Regions from separate parts of the Brevibacillus sp. RS1.1 genome, predicted to be linked through region 4. Evidence: riboswitches for the same ligand, from Rfam matches in the RefSeq annotation. Region 4 holds a riboswitch; each other region holds the start of a gene.
The links. Region 4 has a riboswitch for S-adenosylmethionine ahead of HP570_RS23340 (methionine ABC transporter ATP-binding protein). Riboswitches for the same ligand answer to the same signal wherever they lie in the genome.
Positions count from the first base shown of each region.

Region 1: linked by a shared signal. The riboswitch ahead of metH (methionine synthase) and the one ahead of HP570_RS23340 (methionine ABC transporter ATP-binding protein) in region 4 are both predicted to bind S-adenosylmethionine.
Region 2: linked by a shared signal. The riboswitch ahead of HP570_RS03585 (homoserine dehydrogenase) and the one ahead of HP570_RS23340 (methionine ABC transporter ATP-binding protein) in region 4 are both predicted to bind S-adenosylmethionine.
Region 3: linked by a shared signal. The riboswitch ahead of HP570_RS04150 (aminotransferase class I/II-fold pyridoxal phosphate-dependent enzyme) and the one ahead of HP570_RS23340 (methionine ABC transporter ATP-binding protein) in region 4 are both predicted to bind S-adenosylmethionine.

Region 1 is NZ_JABSVA010000003.1:756,451-760,662, forward strand. Features, by position in the region: gene metH (methionine synthase) at 1-2,756, opposite strand, end outside; SAM riboswitch class I at 2,878-2,979, opposite strand; gene HP570_RS14110 (YjcZ family sporulation protein) at 3,193-3,300, shown strand; gene HP570_RS14115 (YcdB/YcdC domain-containing protein) at 3,366-4,212, opposite strand, start outside.
Region 2 is NZ_JABSVA010000001.1:778,839-783,050, reverse strand. Features, by position in the region: gene HP570_RS03600 (Gfo/Idh/MocA family protein) at 1-500, shown strand, start outside; gene HP570_RS03595 (cyclase family protein) at 522-1,163, shown strand; gene HP570_RS03590 (DinB family protein) at 1,181-1,708, shown strand; cobalamin riboswitch at 1,730-1,935, shown strand; gene HP570_RS29765 (hypothetical protein) at 1,967-2,098, shown strand; gene HP570_RS29760 (hypothetical protein) at 2,095-2,229, shown strand; SAM riboswitch class I at 2,324-2,430, shown strand; SAM riboswitch class I at 2,496-2,607, shown strand; gene HP570_RS03585 (homoserine dehydrogenase) at 2,694-3,959, shown strand; gene HP570_RS03580 (CapA family protein) at 4,022-4,212, opposite strand, start outside.
Region 3 is NZ_JABSVA010000001.1:897,710-901,921, reverse strand. Features, by position in the region: gene HP570_RS04165 (hypothetical protein) at 1-460, shown strand, start outside; gene HP570_RS04160 (DUF5665 domain-containing protein) at 470-811, opposite strand; gene HP570_RS04155 (pyridoxamine 5'-phosphate oxidase family protein) at 950-1,408, shown strand; SAM riboswitch class I at 1,483-1,602, shown strand; gene HP570_RS04150 (aminotransferase class I/II-fold pyridoxal phosphate-dependent enzyme) at 1,697-2,860, shown strand; gene HP570_RS04145 (trans-sulfuration enzyme family protein) at 2,857-4,044, shown strand; gene HP570_RS04140 (YhcN/YlaJ family sporulation lipoprotein) at 4,068-4,212, opposite strand, start outside.
Region 4 is NZ_JABSVA010000009.1:60,272-64,483, forward strand. Features, by position in the region: gene HP570_RS23330 (MetQ/NlpA family ABC transporter substrate-binding protein) at 1-58, opposite strand, end outside; gene HP570_RS23335 (methionine ABC transporter permease) at 119-784, opposite strand; gene HP570_RS23340 (methionine ABC transporter ATP-binding protein) at 785-1,798, opposite strand; SAM riboswitch class I at 1,899-2,014, opposite strand; gene HP570_RS23345 (Ger(x)C family spore germination protein) at 2,122-3,282, opposite strand; gene HP570_RS23350 (GerAB/ArcD/ProY family transporter) at 3,282-4,212, opposite strand, start outside.

The DNA of each region.
Region 1 (4,212 bases), on a different contig from region 4:
CTATCTACATTTCCGCGTACACCGAGGTGTTTTCCGAGGAGCATCCGCAGGTTCAAATACGGTTGCAGATGGCTCAGCGGGTATTGTCGCAGAACATGTCGTTCACAATCGGGCGGCAGATGGATTGGAACGGTTCTGCTAATGGCTGAACGAGCTGGCAAAGGTGCTTTTTTCTCCTCGACAACAGGCTGAGCCGTTGCGACAGCTTCCAGCAGATGCTGCTGTTCCTCTACCAAGCGATCACGTTCTTCCGGATTTTGCAGACGATTCACGAGGTCCAGACCATCCATGGCGTCTTTTGCGTATAAAACAATTCCACGGTATTCCGGTGCGATCCGATTCGATGTGAACTTGCGCGTTAACGCCGCACCGCCAACCATCATCGGGATATCAATGCCTGCATCACGCAGGTCTTGTGCAGTAATGACCATTTGCTGCGCGGATTTTACCAAGAGTCCAGACAGACCGATGGCATCCGGCTTTTCTTCTCTGCATGCGGCAATTAGTTGCTCTGGCGGTACCTTGATCCCCAAGTTCACGACATTGTAGCCGTTGTTTGACAAAATAATTTCCACGAGGTTTTTTCCGATGTCGTGTACATCGCCCTTGACTGTCGCCAACAAGATTTTCCCCTTGGCAGCGGCATCGCTTTTTTCCATGAACGGCTCTAAAAATGATACAGATGCCTTCATGACTTCCGCGCTCTGCAATACTTCTGCCACGATCAGCTGGTTGCCGTTGAATAGACGACCGACCTCTTCCATCCCAGCCATCAACGGACCGTTGATGATCTCGAGTGGTGTGTATTTTTCCAGAGCTAGCTTCAGGTCTTCCGTCAGACCATCCTTGGAGCCTTCGACTACATAACGGGCCAAGCGTTCTTCGAGTGTTAACGAGGAGACTTCCACACGGACTTCCTTTTTCTTTTGGCGATAAAATTCTGTGAAAGCCGCCAATGTCTCATCATTTGTCTCGAATAGAAGGGCTTCTGCCAGCTTTCTCTCGTTTTCTGGAATCGAAGCGTAGCGCTCCAGCTTCTCCGTGTTGACGATGGCGTAATCAAGCCCTGCGAGAGTGGTGTGGTATAAGAAGACCGCATTCAGCACTTCCCGCCCAGCAGGAGGCAAGCCGAAGGAAACGTTACTGACACCCAGGATCGTCTTGCAAGCAGGCATTGCTTGTTTGATCAAACGAATGCCTTCTACGGTTTCCTTTGCAGAGCCGATGTATTGTTCATCCCCTGTCCCTACTGGAAAGACGAGTGGATCGAAAATAATATCCTGTGGCTTTATTCCGTACTGGTTGACAAGAATGTCGTACGATCGTTGCGCGACCTCCAGCTTCTTTTCGCGAGTGATCGCCATACCCGCCTCCTCAATCGTTCCAACGACAACGGAGGCACCGAACTTGTGAATAAGTGGGACGACTTCCTCGAATCGCTCCAACCCGTCTTCCAAGTTGATCGAGTTGAGAATCGCCTTTCCTTGCGAATAGCGAAGTCCCAGCTCCATGACCTTGGCATCTGTCGAGTCGATCATGAGGGGCGCTTTTACTTTTTTCACGATGAACTGTAGGAATTTTTCCATATCTTCATATTCATCACGGTCGGGGTCAGCCAAGCATATATCGATGACGTGTGCTCCCCGTTTCACTTGGGCCCGGGCAATATCAGATGCTTCTTCATAGTGACCGGCTGCAATCATTTCACGGAATTTTTTGGAACCGATGACATTGGTTCTCTCTCCTACTAGCAAGGGGCGATTGTCATCTTCGACGTAAACGACCTCGATCCCGGAGACCGCGCTCAGCGGTTCTACAGCTGTACTCCGTGGCTTGCAGTCTTTCAAGGTCTCTGCCATCGCTTGAATATGGTCAGGCGTTGTTCCACAGCAGCCGCCAGCGACGTTTATCCAGCCCTGTTCAGCGAATGCTCGCATTTTCGAAGCAAGTCCCTGTGGCGTTTCATGGTAATGACCGTTCTCGTCTGGCAAGCCTGCATTCGGATAACAGCTGACCGCACATTGGGCAATTCCTGATAGTGTCCGCAGATGATCGCGCATGAACTCGGGTCCTGTCGCACAGTTCAGACCGATTGAGACAGGCTTTATATGCTCCAAGGAGATGTAAAACGCCTCGATGTTTTGACCCGCCAGCGTCGTGCCCATCGGCTCAATCGTACCTGACAGCATCACCGGGATCTCCTGTCCAAGCTCTTCAAAAGCTTTGCGAATCCCGATTCCGCCAGCCTTGACGTTCAACGTATCTTGCGAAGTTTCCAAAAGAAGCACATCGGAGCCACCGAGAATCAGACCTTTTGCCTGACGATAATACGCCTCGACCAGCTCTTCGAAAGTGACACCGCCTGTCAACGAAAGGGTTTTGGTCGTAGGTCCCATTGCACCTGCTACAAAACGCGGCCATTCCTCCGTGGAATAGGCATCCACCGCTTCTCTGGCCAAGCGTGCTGCCGCTATATTGATCTCAAGGTCTTTCTCTGCCACATCGTACTCAGCCAAAACAATGGAAGCAGCACCAAACGTATTGGTCTCGACGATGTCTGCACCCGCCTCTAAATATTTCTCGTGAATGGAACGGATCACATCTGGTCTGGTCAGGTTCAGGAGTTCATTACAGCCATCATAGGCTTCACCGCCGAAATCATCAGCGGTCAGGTTCGCCTGTTGAAGCATGGTGCCCATTGCACCGTCCAGAATCAGAATTTTCCGGGAAAGCTGTTCGCGAAAAGTTGGTTTCATTGACGTGCCCCTTTTCTCCCTTGCATCGGCTTATTCTCCATAATTGGGTAAATAAAATAAAAAAATCCTCTTCTTTGAAAGAAGAGGATTTGTCAGCAGATAAGAAAACGCCTGAGACATCCTCTTATCTTTCAAAGCACGTAGCTTTGCTGGAATTGGCACCGGATTTTTACCGGTTGCCGAGGCTTCATCAGGCCAGTCCCTCTGCCTCTCTGGATAAGAGTCGTACACTTGTCATTTAGTTGGTTTGCGAAATGTCTTGAATGTTTGCAAGTATCTTAACACCCCCTTTGTCTCCCCGTCAATTGTGAATTGTCTATTTTTTACGGGGCCTCTCCTCTTACGCGCCCATTTTTGCCTAAGCTGGGCATCCGCCCAGTCCAATATCGGCATTCGTGTATAGACTGGAGTATAACGGAAAGGAGGGGAAACAAAGATGAGTACATCTTTCTGCGGTAACGGATTCTTCGGTGACTGCTTCGCAATCGTGCTCGTGCTGTTTATCCTGTTGGTTATTATCGGGTGTTCCTGTGACGAGTGTTAAATAAGTGTAAAAAAGGCTATCCCAAAGGCCATCAGGAATGGCTGCGGGATAGCCTTTTTTTCTTGTTATTTGGTGATGATCTTGCCTGTCACGGCATCCAGCGTAATGTATTTGAACGCCAGCTTTTCGTCACTCCACGGCACATACGCCAGCTTTGGTTGAGCTAATTTTTGCCCATCCACATCTCTCCTCAAATAGACCAGCTTTAAAGGCATGACGCGTAAATACGCCTCAACAGCCTTGTCTTTCGAGACGATCTCGTCGGATGCTGGAAGCTCCACCAACTCGTGCGTCTCTCTGTAGTTTTCGAACTTTGTCACTTTGCCAGAAGACGGATCGACTGTTACTGAATAAGCCGCTTTTTGCCCGCGATCCTGTACTGGAATGCCATCCTTGCTCATGAGATATCTGAATTCCCATTCGCCCGATGACACAGGATTCGCTTCGCCTGGCTGTATGACTTGCGCCAATTGCACTTCTTTTATGCCTGGATCAACGTATTTAGGCAGAAAGGCAAGTGCAGCCTCTTCCGCTTGCTCGCGTTTGACTGTCACTGCTGTATCGGATCGCGGTGATCCCAGCCCGACGACACTGCCTGTTTCTGCGAGAACTTCTACGCCGATATACTTGTCATTTTTATCATTCCAGACGTATTCCTTGCGTCCGTCACGGTTACTCTCTCTATAGGTCGAGTCATCCACTTGTATGCCGAATTCCGCTTGCAGCAACGCTTTTGCCTCTTCCTTGGAGCGAACCTTGACGTATTCCTTTGGAGATTCGATCGGATGTGCTTCCTTCGTATTCAACTGATCAAAAGCAAGCCCGTTATCTCCCGTTCCATACACCATCTTGCCATTGGTCGCGTCGATATACCACTCCTGACCATCTTCACGTCCTCTTTGCATGAAGGAA
Region 2 (4,212 bases), on a different contig from region 4:
TACGTGCTTTTGATCCTGCTTTTTCAAACGGAGCCTTGATGGACATCGGTATTTATTGTCTTTATCCGTTACTCATCCTTTTTGGCAGACCAGACGTGATCAAAGCAGAAGGAATCGTGCTTGATTCTGGAGTGGACGGAGAAGGCAGTATGTTGTTGAAGTATCGAGAGATGGATGCCATCATTAGCTTCTCGAAAATTACGACCTCCTATCAGCCAGCAGAAATTCAAGGGGAGGACGCTACGATGGTGATCGATCGAATCAACCATCTCAGAGAAGTGGACATTCGTTACAGGGAAGGTCGAACCGAGCAAGTAGCAAGGCCGCAGACCCCGAAGACCATGCATTATGAAATAAGAGAATTCCTACACTTGGCGAAGATCGGGGCCAGACAATCTGCAACGAATTCGCATGAAGTTTCCAAAATGGCCATGCAGGTCATGGATGAAGCGAGAAGGCAGATGGGGATTGTTTTTCCAGCGGATCGAAAAAAACAGTAGGCAAAAGGGAGGGCGTTTGGGATGAAAATGTATGATGTGACCGCCACCGTGTACGAAGGAATGACGGTGTATAAAAACAAGCCGGAAAAGCAGCCGAAAATACGTACCGCTACCAACGGTTATGTAACAGAATCGAGAATCGACATGGACCTCCACACAGGTACCCATGTGGATGCTCCCCTGCATATGGTGAATGCTGGTGATACATTTGAGAGTATTTCCTTGGAGAAGCTAGTGGGCAAGTGTAAAGTTCTTGATCTCACAGCGGTCGAGGACAGGATCACTCGCGCTGACTTGGAGAGCTTCGATCTTGAGCGAGGAGATTTTGTCCTGTTTAAAACGAAAAACTCTTTTGAAGAGGCGTTCTCCTTTGAATTTATCTTTCTGTCTGAAGAGGGTGCGGAATATGTAAGTGAGCTGGGGGTTCGTGGCATTGGTACCGATGCACTTGGAATCGAACGCAGCCAGGAAGGTCACCCCACCCATAAAAAATTGTTTGCAGCGGGAGTCATTGTCGTGGAAGGCTTGCGGCTAGCAGAGGTCCCGCCAGGCGAGTATTTTCTGGTAGCTGCACCACTCAAGCTGGTCGGCACGGATGCAGCCCCGGCAAGGGTCCTATTGTTTGAAGGGTTACATAGTAATTTGTCTATTGAAACTGAATGACGAGGAGTGGGAAACAGATGCTCAGACGACCAGAGCGCGATGAATACGCTGCTTATTTTGACTATTACATGGGTCTTGTACCGGAGGGGGAGTTCCAAACGATCCTCACGCAGCAAGGAGAGAGGATCGTCGCGTTCTTTTCGTCCCTTGCCCCCGAGCAAATTGATTATCGGTATGCGCCAGGCAAATGGACGGTTAAAGAGGTGTTGGGTCATCTCATCGATGCAGAACGCATCATGAGCTATCGCTTGCTGAGAATCGCGAGAGGGGATCAGACACCCCTCGTCGGTTTTGATGAGAATGCTTTTGTTGAACACGGGTGTTTTCAGCTAAGAGACCTGTCTGATTTACTGGAAGAGTATAAGGCTGTCCGTGCTTCCACCATCGCTTTGGTGCGAGGGATCTCTCCAGAAGCGTGGTTGTGTACAGGACTTGCCAACGGAAACAAGCTATCTGCAAGGACATTGGCCTATGTGATTGCTGGACATGAAGCTCATCACACTCGCATTTTGAAAGAGCGGTATTTGGGGGAAGGTAAAATCTGAAGGTAGTAGTGAGAATAGACAATTTCATAGGTGGAAACAGGTTCCTTAGGGCGTAACCAACTCGCCACAAGGATAATAGGGAAGCTCGGTGCAAATCCGACACGGTCCCGCCACTGTAAGAGGGGAGTCAGCGTCCAACAAGCCACTGGTCTATCAAAATAGACGGGGAAGGCGACGCTAGGCGATGAACCCATAGTCAGGAGACCTGCCTGTTTCGACAACACTGATAGACCTACGGGAGATAGGGAGGTGTTAGAGATGGCTTGCGAAAAACAGCGAGTGGACAAGTATGCCCCTCCTTTTCTGGCATTTTCTAACGATCGTCACGGTCGAGCGGAAAATGCTCTTTTTATTTTGGGCAGAATAATAGAAGAGGAGGGCGAGCAATGATACAACTTTTTATTTGCCAATGGTGCGGATATGTTGAGGAAAAAGAGCAGCCTGAGGAATGCCAGGAGGGCGTGTTTCATTGTGCTTGCTGCAGTATGGAAGAGGTAGAAAGCCTGTTCACCCACAACTGAAATCCTTGCCAAATCAGCTTGCAATCAGAAAAGAAAGAATTTTGTTGACGCTTGCCTTGGAATTTCTTAGAATAAAGCTCAACAGCATAAATGGTTCTTATCCAGAGAGGTGGAGGGTCTGGCCCGATGAAGCCCGGCAACCGTTGCATATTGCAACAAGGTGCCAATTCCTGCGAGACGTTTCGTCTCGAAAGATAAGAAGCGGGTTACTCTATTAGTAGATGAACCTTCTTCTTAGCGAAGAAGGTTTTTTTAATTTCATATTTTCTTTATCCAGAGAGGTGGAGGGACTGGCCCGATGAAGCCCGGCAACCGTCACGTATATTTTGTGACAAGGTGCCAATTCCTGCAGGACATTTACGTCCTGGGAGATAAGGAGGGGGAGCATTAACTGCTATCAAGCCTTCTTCTTATCGAAGATGGCTTTTCTTTTTATCTAAAATTCGGGGTATGGGGTGGTCAGGATGAGTGCAGAAGTGGTACGCGTGGGATTATTGGGATTGGGGACAGTGGGTGGGGGCGTAATCAAAACGATCCGTTCACAACAGGAGAAGCTGGCTTCTCGTCTGGGAAAACGAATTGAGATCGTCAAGGCATTGGTGCGTGACTCGGAAAAAGAGCGGGCGGTTCATGTCGACCCGGCTTTACTGACGACAGATTTTGAGGATGTATTGAGAAGCGATGTGGATATCGTGGTGGAGGTTATGGGCGGTGTAGAACCTACCTATGACTACGTACGTGCTTTGATCGAAAAGGGCTGCCATGTGGTAACCGCCAACAAAGAGCTCCTGGCGAAAAAAGGAACAGAGCTAGTCGATTTGGCAAATCAGCATCAAGTGCATCTTGCCTATGAAGCGAGTGTGGCTGGGGGTATCCCGATCTTGAGTGTGCTCCGGCAGTTCCTACGTACGAACGATATCCAAGGCGTTCGCGGTATTCTCAACGGAACAACGAACTTCATTTTGACGAAAATGGAAGCAGAGCAGCTCTCCTACCAGGAGGTGCTCAAGCAAGCACAGGAGCTGGGCTATGCGGAAGCAGACCCTCGTTCGGATGTAGAAGGCTTTGATGCTATGTACAAATTGTATATCCTGGCACAGCTTGTTTATGGAGAATCGCTGCCTTTAGCGGATGTTGTTCGCAAAGGAATTGCAGATTTGTCAGCAGGTCACATTCGGATTGCAAGCGACTTAGGGTACCGGATCAAGCTGATCGCGCAGGCTTATCAAGCCGAAAAAGGCATTCGCCTATCTGTTGAACCAACCATGCTTCCGCTGAGCCATCCGTTGGCGCAAATCCACGATGCGTTTAATGCTGTCCAGCTATCCGGCAACATCGTAGGAGACCTGTTGTTTACAGGAAGAGGGGCAGGAGAGCTCCCTACAGCAAGTGCAGTCGTGGAAGATTTGGCCTATTTATTGACACAGCCATTCACGCCGCATCCTACCTGGAAAGAAAAAACGGCTGACAAAGCTGGAGGCACGTTGGACTCGACAGAACACGTCCTATGTTATCTGGAGGGCTCATGTCATACTGCGACGCCAGATCGGGTCTTGCATTTCCTTCAGCAGGCCGGGGTGAACGTGCATAAACTAAAAGTCCAATTCGATTTGGGAGGCGTCTTGCGCGCAGGGTTGATCGTGACGGGAATCAGTGAACAGCATGAGTCCTTATTGAAAAATGATTTTGGCTTAGAAGTGCGCTGCTTCCCTATTCTTGAATCTGCGTAAGTAAGAGGAACCATAAGAAGAAAAGCCGTATTTCTAGGAATCTGGAAACACGGCTTCTTTTATCAGTGGGAAATCTCCACCGCCTTTGCATGTGGCTGCACACGCCCGTCACTTTGTATGTCGACTTGCTCAGAAATGGATTCAATGCGTTTTAACAGGGCAGCGCCGTTGCTTTCATTCATGGGTACAGCTTGTCCCAATTCTGCATGAAATGGAAGCATCGTTAGCTCACAATCACCGCTCTTGGTACAGT
Region 3 (4,212 bases), on a different contig from region 4:
CACATATGTCATCAAGGCGACTGCTGTAAACAATCCTGCCGCCAAGTCCATCCAGGTGAAGGGGACAGTAAGCGGCTGGAACAAAAAGGACGATGCTGAGCTGGTTGTGATCGCTCCTGACGGGAAGAAAAAAGAGATCAAACCGAATGACAAAGGCGAGTTCTCTTTGACGTTGTCTTACAAGAATCATTCCTTTAGTGCCAAATCGATTCAATTCGCATTGTATGAAGACGATAAGCTGATTAAGAAAGCTGACGTTGCACTCAGCACAAAGGTCATTGTCGAGCCTGTGAAGCCTACAGATGGCGATGAAGACGATGATGATGACAAAAAGAAAAAAGAAAAAGGGAAGCATAAAGATAAGCATCCCAACGGCAATGCGTATGGCTATTGGAAAAAGCACGGTAAGGAATGGAATGAAGATCACGATGATGACGATCATGACGAGGACAGAGACTAGTCTCTATCATTAAGGCCGTTGCTTGTAAGTCTCGACGTACTCCACCAATTGTCTGATGTAATCCCCCAAAATGGGGATCGAAAGAAATTGCGTCAAGAGGGAGCCGAGGAAAGCCAAAACGATAGCAGTACCAATCGTCAATCCCAGACCCCGGGCAAGACCTGCGAGGAAATTGATCCAGAGCAGCTTGCGCGGGGCTGTGTAATTTTGGATCACATCTGCTAGTCGGATATCTTCTAAGAACATCGCAATTTTGTGCATCCGCTCATTTACCTTCCGAACTTCCTGAAGCTCTTCAAGTACTTGGTCAATTTGCTGCATGAGGCGATCTGTAGGCGACAAGCTGTCCATCCCCTTCCATCATTCGGTATCGTTACCTACCAGTCTAGGGAAAAAGATAACGAGAATCAAGGTGGAGAGGAAACGTTTGCCTATCAGCTATGCGAAGGGTAAAATGAACGTACTAAACGTTTGATAGGAGGCTTTGAAATGGCTGAAACTGTTTCCCAAACTCTTTCCGAAGATTTATTCAAGCTCTTGCAAAAAGAGCGTTTTGTTACCTTGGGCACAGTAGACCATGAGTCAGGAGCACCATCGCTCAGTTCCTTGTCCTGGACGTTTGCTGTCAGCGCCGATACGATTCGTTTTGCCGTGGATAATCGCTCACGTATTTTGGCTAATATTGCGAAGGAACCGCAGGTTGTCCTGCACTTGATCGGTGCCGGCTCGTCTTTCGCCATTAATGGTCGTGCTGTCGTTAAAACAGACCGCCTGGAAGGTGTTCCGCTCAAGCTGGCCATGGTAGAGATCAAAATTGAGGCTGTTCGTGATATTATGTTTTACGGTTCCCGTATTTCCGCAGAACCACAATATGAAAAGACGTATGACAAAAACGCAGCAGCGAAGCTGGACAATCAAGTGATGACCGCCCTGAAAGATGCAAATTAACGGGTGGAAATAAATTGTTGACAAGAATCCTGCCGATCCATTAGTATTAGGGTCAATCGAATTGAATAGCAATCTTCTTATCCAGAGCGGCGGAGGGACTGGCCCGATGATGCCCGGCAACCAATCACCTGTATTTTAACAGGGAGATAATGGTGCTAATTCCTGCAGAGTTATCAAACTCTGAAAGATGAGAAGGATTTGCTTACGGTGACGTAAACAAAGCCTTCTTTCAGAGGAAAGAGGGCTTTTTTGATGCCCTCGTACACTATTGGAGGGAGAGAAACAGACATGAAATTGGAAACAAAGTTGATTCAGGCGGGAGTAGGCAAAGACGAAAAAACAGGGGCGGTGAGCTTTCCTGTTTACTATGCAACGGCTTATCGTCATCCTGCCTTGGGCCAGAGCACTGGCTATGACTATACGCGCACAGCTAATCCTACTCGCGCCATTTTGGAGGAGACCATCGCTATAGCGGAATCAGGAGATGCAGGATTCGCTTGCGCCTCGGGAATGGCTGCTGTTCATACCGTCATGGGTTTGTTTTCCCAAGGAGATCATCTGATTGTTTCGCTCGATCTGTACGGGGGAACCTATCGATTGTTCGAGCAAGTGCTCTCTCGTTACGGTCTGACGTTTTCGTACGTGGATTTGCGTGACATTGGTGCACTGAAAAATGCGATTCGCCCAGATACAAAGGCTATTTTCGTCGAGACACCAACCAATCCGCTCATGCAGATTACCGATATTCGAGCAGTAGCACAATTGGCGAAGCAGCACAGTCTCCTGACGATTGTAGACAACACATTCTTAACCCCGTATTGTCAACGCCCACTAGAGCTTGGTGCAGATATCGTCTTACATAGTGCGACCAAGTATTTGGCAGGACACAACGATGTGTTGGCTGGACTCATCGTAACAAAAGGAGAAGAGTTGTCGGAAAAAATCCGGTTTTTGCACAATTCAATCGGTGCTGTACTCGGACCTCAAGATTGCTGGCTTCTCATTCGCGGGATGAAAACATTGGCATTGCGGATGGAGCGCCATCAATCCAATGCCTTGATTGTAGCGGAAAAGCTGCGTGAGCATCCGGCAGTAGCGGAGGTATTTTATCCGGGTCTGCCAGAGCATCCGGGACATGAGATCCAGGTGAATCAAGCGACAGGGCATAGTGGGATGGTATCGTTCCGCGTACGCGATGTGGAGCAGGTGGGATTGTTCCTGCAAAATCTGCAAATCGTGTCCTTTGCTGAAAGCCTGGGTGGTGTTGAGTCATTGTGTACGTATCCGGCGACGCAGACTCACGCGGATATCCCGCAAGAAGTCAGAGAGCATGTCGGTGTTTGTGATCGATTGTTGCGGCTGTCGGTTGGCATCGAGCATCCAGATGATGTCGTAGCCGATTTGTTTCAGGCCTTGAATGCTAGTTTGGTCGTAGGGGGGAGTGTACGATGAATTTTGCCACCAAGATCCTCCACGGTTCCACTTGCATTGACCCGTTCACAGGTGCGTCGTCGGTTCCGATTTATCAAGCTTCTACGTTTCATCAGGCTGATATCGATCAGCCAGGTGCATTCGATTATGCCAGATCAGGCAATCCGACCAGGCAGGCTTTGGAAGAAGCCATTGCGTCTCTGGAGGGAGGCGCACGCGGTTTCGCGTTCTCATCTGGCATGGCTGCCATTTCCAGCGTGTTCATGCTGTTTTCTGCCGGAGATCATGTTGTAGTAGCGGAAGATGTATACGGTGGCACGTTTCGGTTTTTGACCAAGGTATTGTCGAGAATGGGCATCTCTGTAACGTTCGTGGATGCGACAGAGACAGAAGCCGTTCGTGCGGCCATTACACCGGCAACGAAAGGGGTTTACCTGGAGACCCCCTCCAATCCCACCTTAAAGGTGACAGATATTGCAGCGGTTTCTCGTATTGCGAAGGAGCGGGGCTTGCTCGTCATTGTCGATAATACGTTCCTTACCCCGTATTACCAGCGACCATTGGAACTTGGCGCCGATGTGGTCATTCATAGTGCAACAAAGTTTATCGGAGGGCATAGCGACGTCGTGGCTGGTCTGGCCGTGACCAGAGAAGCTGGGTTAGGGGAGCAGCTCTACTTTATCCAGAATGGCATGGGAGCGATTTTGGGTGTGCAGGACTGCTGGCTCGTGATGCGAGGGCTCAAAACATTGAAAGCCCGACTGGATGTGAGCACGAAGACAGCCGCGAGCTTGGCTGATTGGTTGTCTACGCATCCACAAGTAAGTCGCGTTTACTATACGGGACTGGCGGATAATCCCGGTCACCTGATTCAAACACAACAAGCGACTGGTCATGGGGCTGTTCTTTCCTTTGATGTAGGGAGCCGCGAGCGTGCAAAAGCGCTGTTTGATCGCGTGAAATTGCCGATTGTGGCAGTCAGCCTCGGGGCAGTGGAAACGATTCTCTCGTATCCAGCTACGATGTCACATGCAGCGATGCCCGCTGAAGAAAGAGCTGCAAGGGGAATCACAGACGGTTTGATCAGATTGTCAGCTGGTTTAGAGGATTTCGATGACTTGGTGGCAGATTTGAATCAAGCACTGGATCATTTGCCATCTGAAGCACCAGCCTATAAAGAAAAAGAGGTATTCTCCCGGGCTTAAATCCGGGGGATACCTCTTTTTCTTTAAGGTGTTCCAGTACGATTTGCGTTGATTTTGTTTTGTCCTTGTGGCTCTTTGTGCATGCGCTTTTCTTTTACTTGGGAAGGGGTTTCTTCACGAGGCTGCACACTGCGTGGCAGTTGGGGAATGATCCGACCTACCATATCC
Region 4 (4,212 bases):
AAGCTGCCAAAGAAAATGCCAACACAGTAGAAAGTACAGATACGACTAGCTTTTTCATGAATGATTTCCCCCTTGCATGTATTTCGTTTTATTTTTTGACAATCTATATGGAAAGATCCTATTTACGGCTGAATTTCAGAACCAGACGGTCCCCCAGCGACTGTAAGATCTGTACCATCACCAGCAAAATAACAACAGTCACAACCATAACATCGGTTTGGAAACGCTGATAACCGTATCGGATCGCCAAGTCACCCAAACCACCACCGCCAATTACCCCAGACATTGCTGTGTAGGAGACCAGTGTTACCGTCGTGATCGTAATACCCGCGATTAGACCAGATCTAGACTCTGGCAAAAGGACATTCCAGACGATCTGCCAATTGGAAGCACCCATAGATTGTGCGGCCTCAATCACGCCCTTATCAATCTCACGCAGGGAGGTTTCCACCAAACGTGCGAAAAACGGAGCGGCACCAAATACGAGCGGCGGAATGGCACCCAGTACGCCGAGTGAAGTTCCTACGATCATTTTCGTCACTGGAATCAGCAAGATCATCAGAATAATAAATGGTACCGAGCGCAATACATTGACAACGAATGATGCAATCGTATAAAAAGTGCGGTTTTGCAAAAGCTGTCCGCGAGAAGTCAAAAACAGAATGATGCCCAACGGCAAACCAATCAGGACGGTAAACAGAGTAGAGAAGCCCAGCATCGTGAGGGTGTCCATCGTACCTTCGCCGATTTCAGCCCAATCCACATTTTCGAATGTCCAGTCCATTTATATCACCTCTACTTCCAAGCCACGTTGGCGCAGCGTCTCGATGGTCTTTTGATTCTGTGCGACATCGCCTTCCAGCTCGATCACTAACTGACCATACGGCGTATCTTTCATGCGAGAAATCGTTCCCTGCAAAATACTGAATACCGTACCTGTCTCTTGCATCGTTTGGAACAGGATCGGCTGGTACGTTTTTTCTCCGAGGAAGGTGACACGAGCAATCGTGCGGTTCCCCGAAGCCTTTTCGTGCTCGACCGCTTCGCGCAGCTCTGTAGAATCGGCTACTTGCTCCACGAATTCTTGTGTCGTTGGATGCTTTGGACGAAGGAATACATCCAGTACGTTACCAGACTCAACGATCTTTCCTCCATCAATCACGCCGACACGATCACAAATGGAGCGAATGACGTGCATCTCGTGAGTAATCAACACAATGGTCAAGCCCAGCTTGCGGTTGATGTCCAAGAGCAGAGCCAGAATGGAGTTCGTCGTCTGCGGATCGAGAGCCGATGTCGCTTCGTCGCAGAGCAGCACTTTTGGATCATTCGCGAGCGCACGGGCGATCCCGACACGCTGCTTCTGTCCGCCAGACAGCTGGGAAGGATATTTGTCCTTATGAGCCTCCAAGCCAACCAGCTTCAGCAGCTCGTTTACTTTCTTATCAATCTCTGCCTTCGAACGCTTTGCCAGCTTGAGCGGAAAAGCAACATTTTCGCCGACCGTTGAAGAAGACAGCAAGTTGAAATGCTGAAAAATCATGCCGATTGAGCGGCGCTTTTCTTGCAGCTTCCCTTCATCCAGCTTCGTCAAATCGACGCCGTCCACAATAACTTCCCCCGAAGTTGGACGCTCTAGCAAATTGATGCACCGGATCAACGTACTTTTCCCTGCACCAGAGTGTCCGATAATCCCGTATATTTCGCCTTGCTCTATGGAAAGGTCGATCCCCGTTAACGCTGGGATGGTTTTACCCTGTACTTGATAGCTTTTATGCAAATGACGCAGTTGGATCAACGCATCCACCTCCCGACCATAATCTTGATAAAAATATAAAAACCCCTTTTTCACAAACGAAAAAGGGGCTGCAACGCAATGTATACGTTCGCATCCACCCTTCTCATCTGTACAAGATCCAAAAATCCTGTAGGAATTGGCACCGCGACGTTCATTCGAAAATGAACCGGCTGCCGGGCTTCATAGGGCCTGTCCCTCCGCCTCTCTTGATAAGAAAGATATCTACGTATATTATGTTCGTTTTTTGTATTTCTTGATGATACAAAACGGATTATATCCTTTTTGAAAATATCACGTCAATAGTAATAGCAGGAAAAAGTTTTTTAATCCATGACGCCGTTGCGGATGATGGTTGACTTTATGTGAAAGCGAAATGTCGCGTCTTTGAACATCTTTCTCCATTCAGCCTGCGTCATATTTGCCTTCCCTCTGCTATTTGAGCGATACACGATCCCGAAACCAGCGGGATCGACATTGAGGTTCTGCAATTTGTGGACTACTTTCTGCAGTTCTTTTCCGAGCTCTTCTTCCAGTGCATGTTCCATGATTTTCATCAACCTTGCATTCTCTAGCTTCAGTGGGAGGGTTAATTCCAAAATCCGCGCATTTAATCGGATGTGAATATCAAAGATCGGGGGAGATACTTGGGTCAGCTCGATTTTTGAATGGCTGGAAATCGTATCAAAGACAAGCTGCACACGGTCTTTTTTACTTCCGCGATTCTTGGGTACCTCGCCAAAAATATGAGCAGGGACAGAAGTATCGTAGCTGCCAATGCGGAATTTTCCATGCATGAGCTTGATTAAAAAGGCTTCCTTAGGTGTGATCCACCCTACATAATGCTCCCCTTGAAACAATCCGATCCCCTTGATTTGCAGCTCATTTCCCTTTCTTGCAATGAACGGCATGATCGGGTCGATTCCTTTGTCATAATAAGACCGAAAAAACTCATGCATGGTGGAAGACGGAATTTTTTCCCCCTCAATATTTTGCTCAATCATACGGTATAAATAGATTCCGATATTCCCTTCTTCCGAATAGCGATGCGTTAACATATCATATGTTTCGCCTTCAAATAAGCAAAGATAAACCCTGCTGGAAATAGAGGAATCCCGATACAACGTGTCAACGATACTACCAAGTCCACGCTTTGCCAATTTTTCATTGTAGAGTGCGACACGAATTTGCCCACCCAATACTCTTTTATCTGATTGTAAATTTATCCGATCCCGAATTCCCTTACTGGTTTCACCGATGGCTGAAAAAACCTGTATCTTTTCTTTCGCCTCTGGATTAATGGAGGGCATGATTGCTGTCCCCCGAACGTCCCCATCCTTTAACAGATCATAGCCGACAGCCGTGGCAAGTCCTGTCTCATCAAAAATTTGCCGATCTGAACAGCCTGCCAGGAAAAGGACACATGAACACCACAAGGCAAAAAACCGCTTGGATAACTGCATCCAATGTTTTTGGACAGGCAGCATCAGGCACTCTCTCCTTTGCTGGTTGGTTTCATCCTTTGCTTTCGTTGCTTCAGCCAGACCATCAGGTACAAAAAATAGGGGTACACGTAAATAATGTACAGAGTTATATGCGAGTAAATAGTCGTCATCCGACTCATCTGCTGTCTGGAAAGCAACGACAAGGAGGCTACATAGATCACGGGTATAATCCAATACAATGAATGACGTAGATTAAATCCGAACAAGCGCTTGAGACCTCGGGCAGAAGCCCACAAATACAGCATGATATTCGGCAAAATTACGAGAAGCCAAAACGAAATGACAACCAGTTCAAACCTTTCCAGAATAGGGAGGTACACCATCTTTTGCATATTGAGTGTCGCCCAAATCGTTCTCATGAGCTGACCCTGACTAAAAAAGACCAGCGCCACAATCATAACAAGCAAATAGATCAGATACGTCACCAGCACTCCCAACTGTACACTTTTGTGTACCTTCTCTTTATTTTGTACATAAGGATAGGCAACGTAGAGAATCTCAAAGCCGGCACTGGTCAAAGACATGGCAATCATTCCATTGAACAGGTTTTCTAGGCTGGTGTCCATGATAGGAAACAAATATTCCCACCTGGCAAATTTCAAGGGAAAATATAACTCAAATATCATCCACATCGTGACCATAACGGAAAAAAACGCATAGCCTGCGATGACTCTTATCCCCCCTACGACTGTGTAAAACGCTAGAAACAGGATGATTCCTGACAGAACCCACGTTGGTAAATTCGGAAACATCCAGGTTTGGACAACTTCAATGTAGGTACGTAAAATGACTCCAGCCGACACAAAAAAATAGGTCAAATAAATGATACTTATGCCTGTTCCCAGCCACTTTCCAAACACATCCTCCTGAATTCCGTAAATATCGGCTGAGGGGTATTTTTGCAAGGTCTTG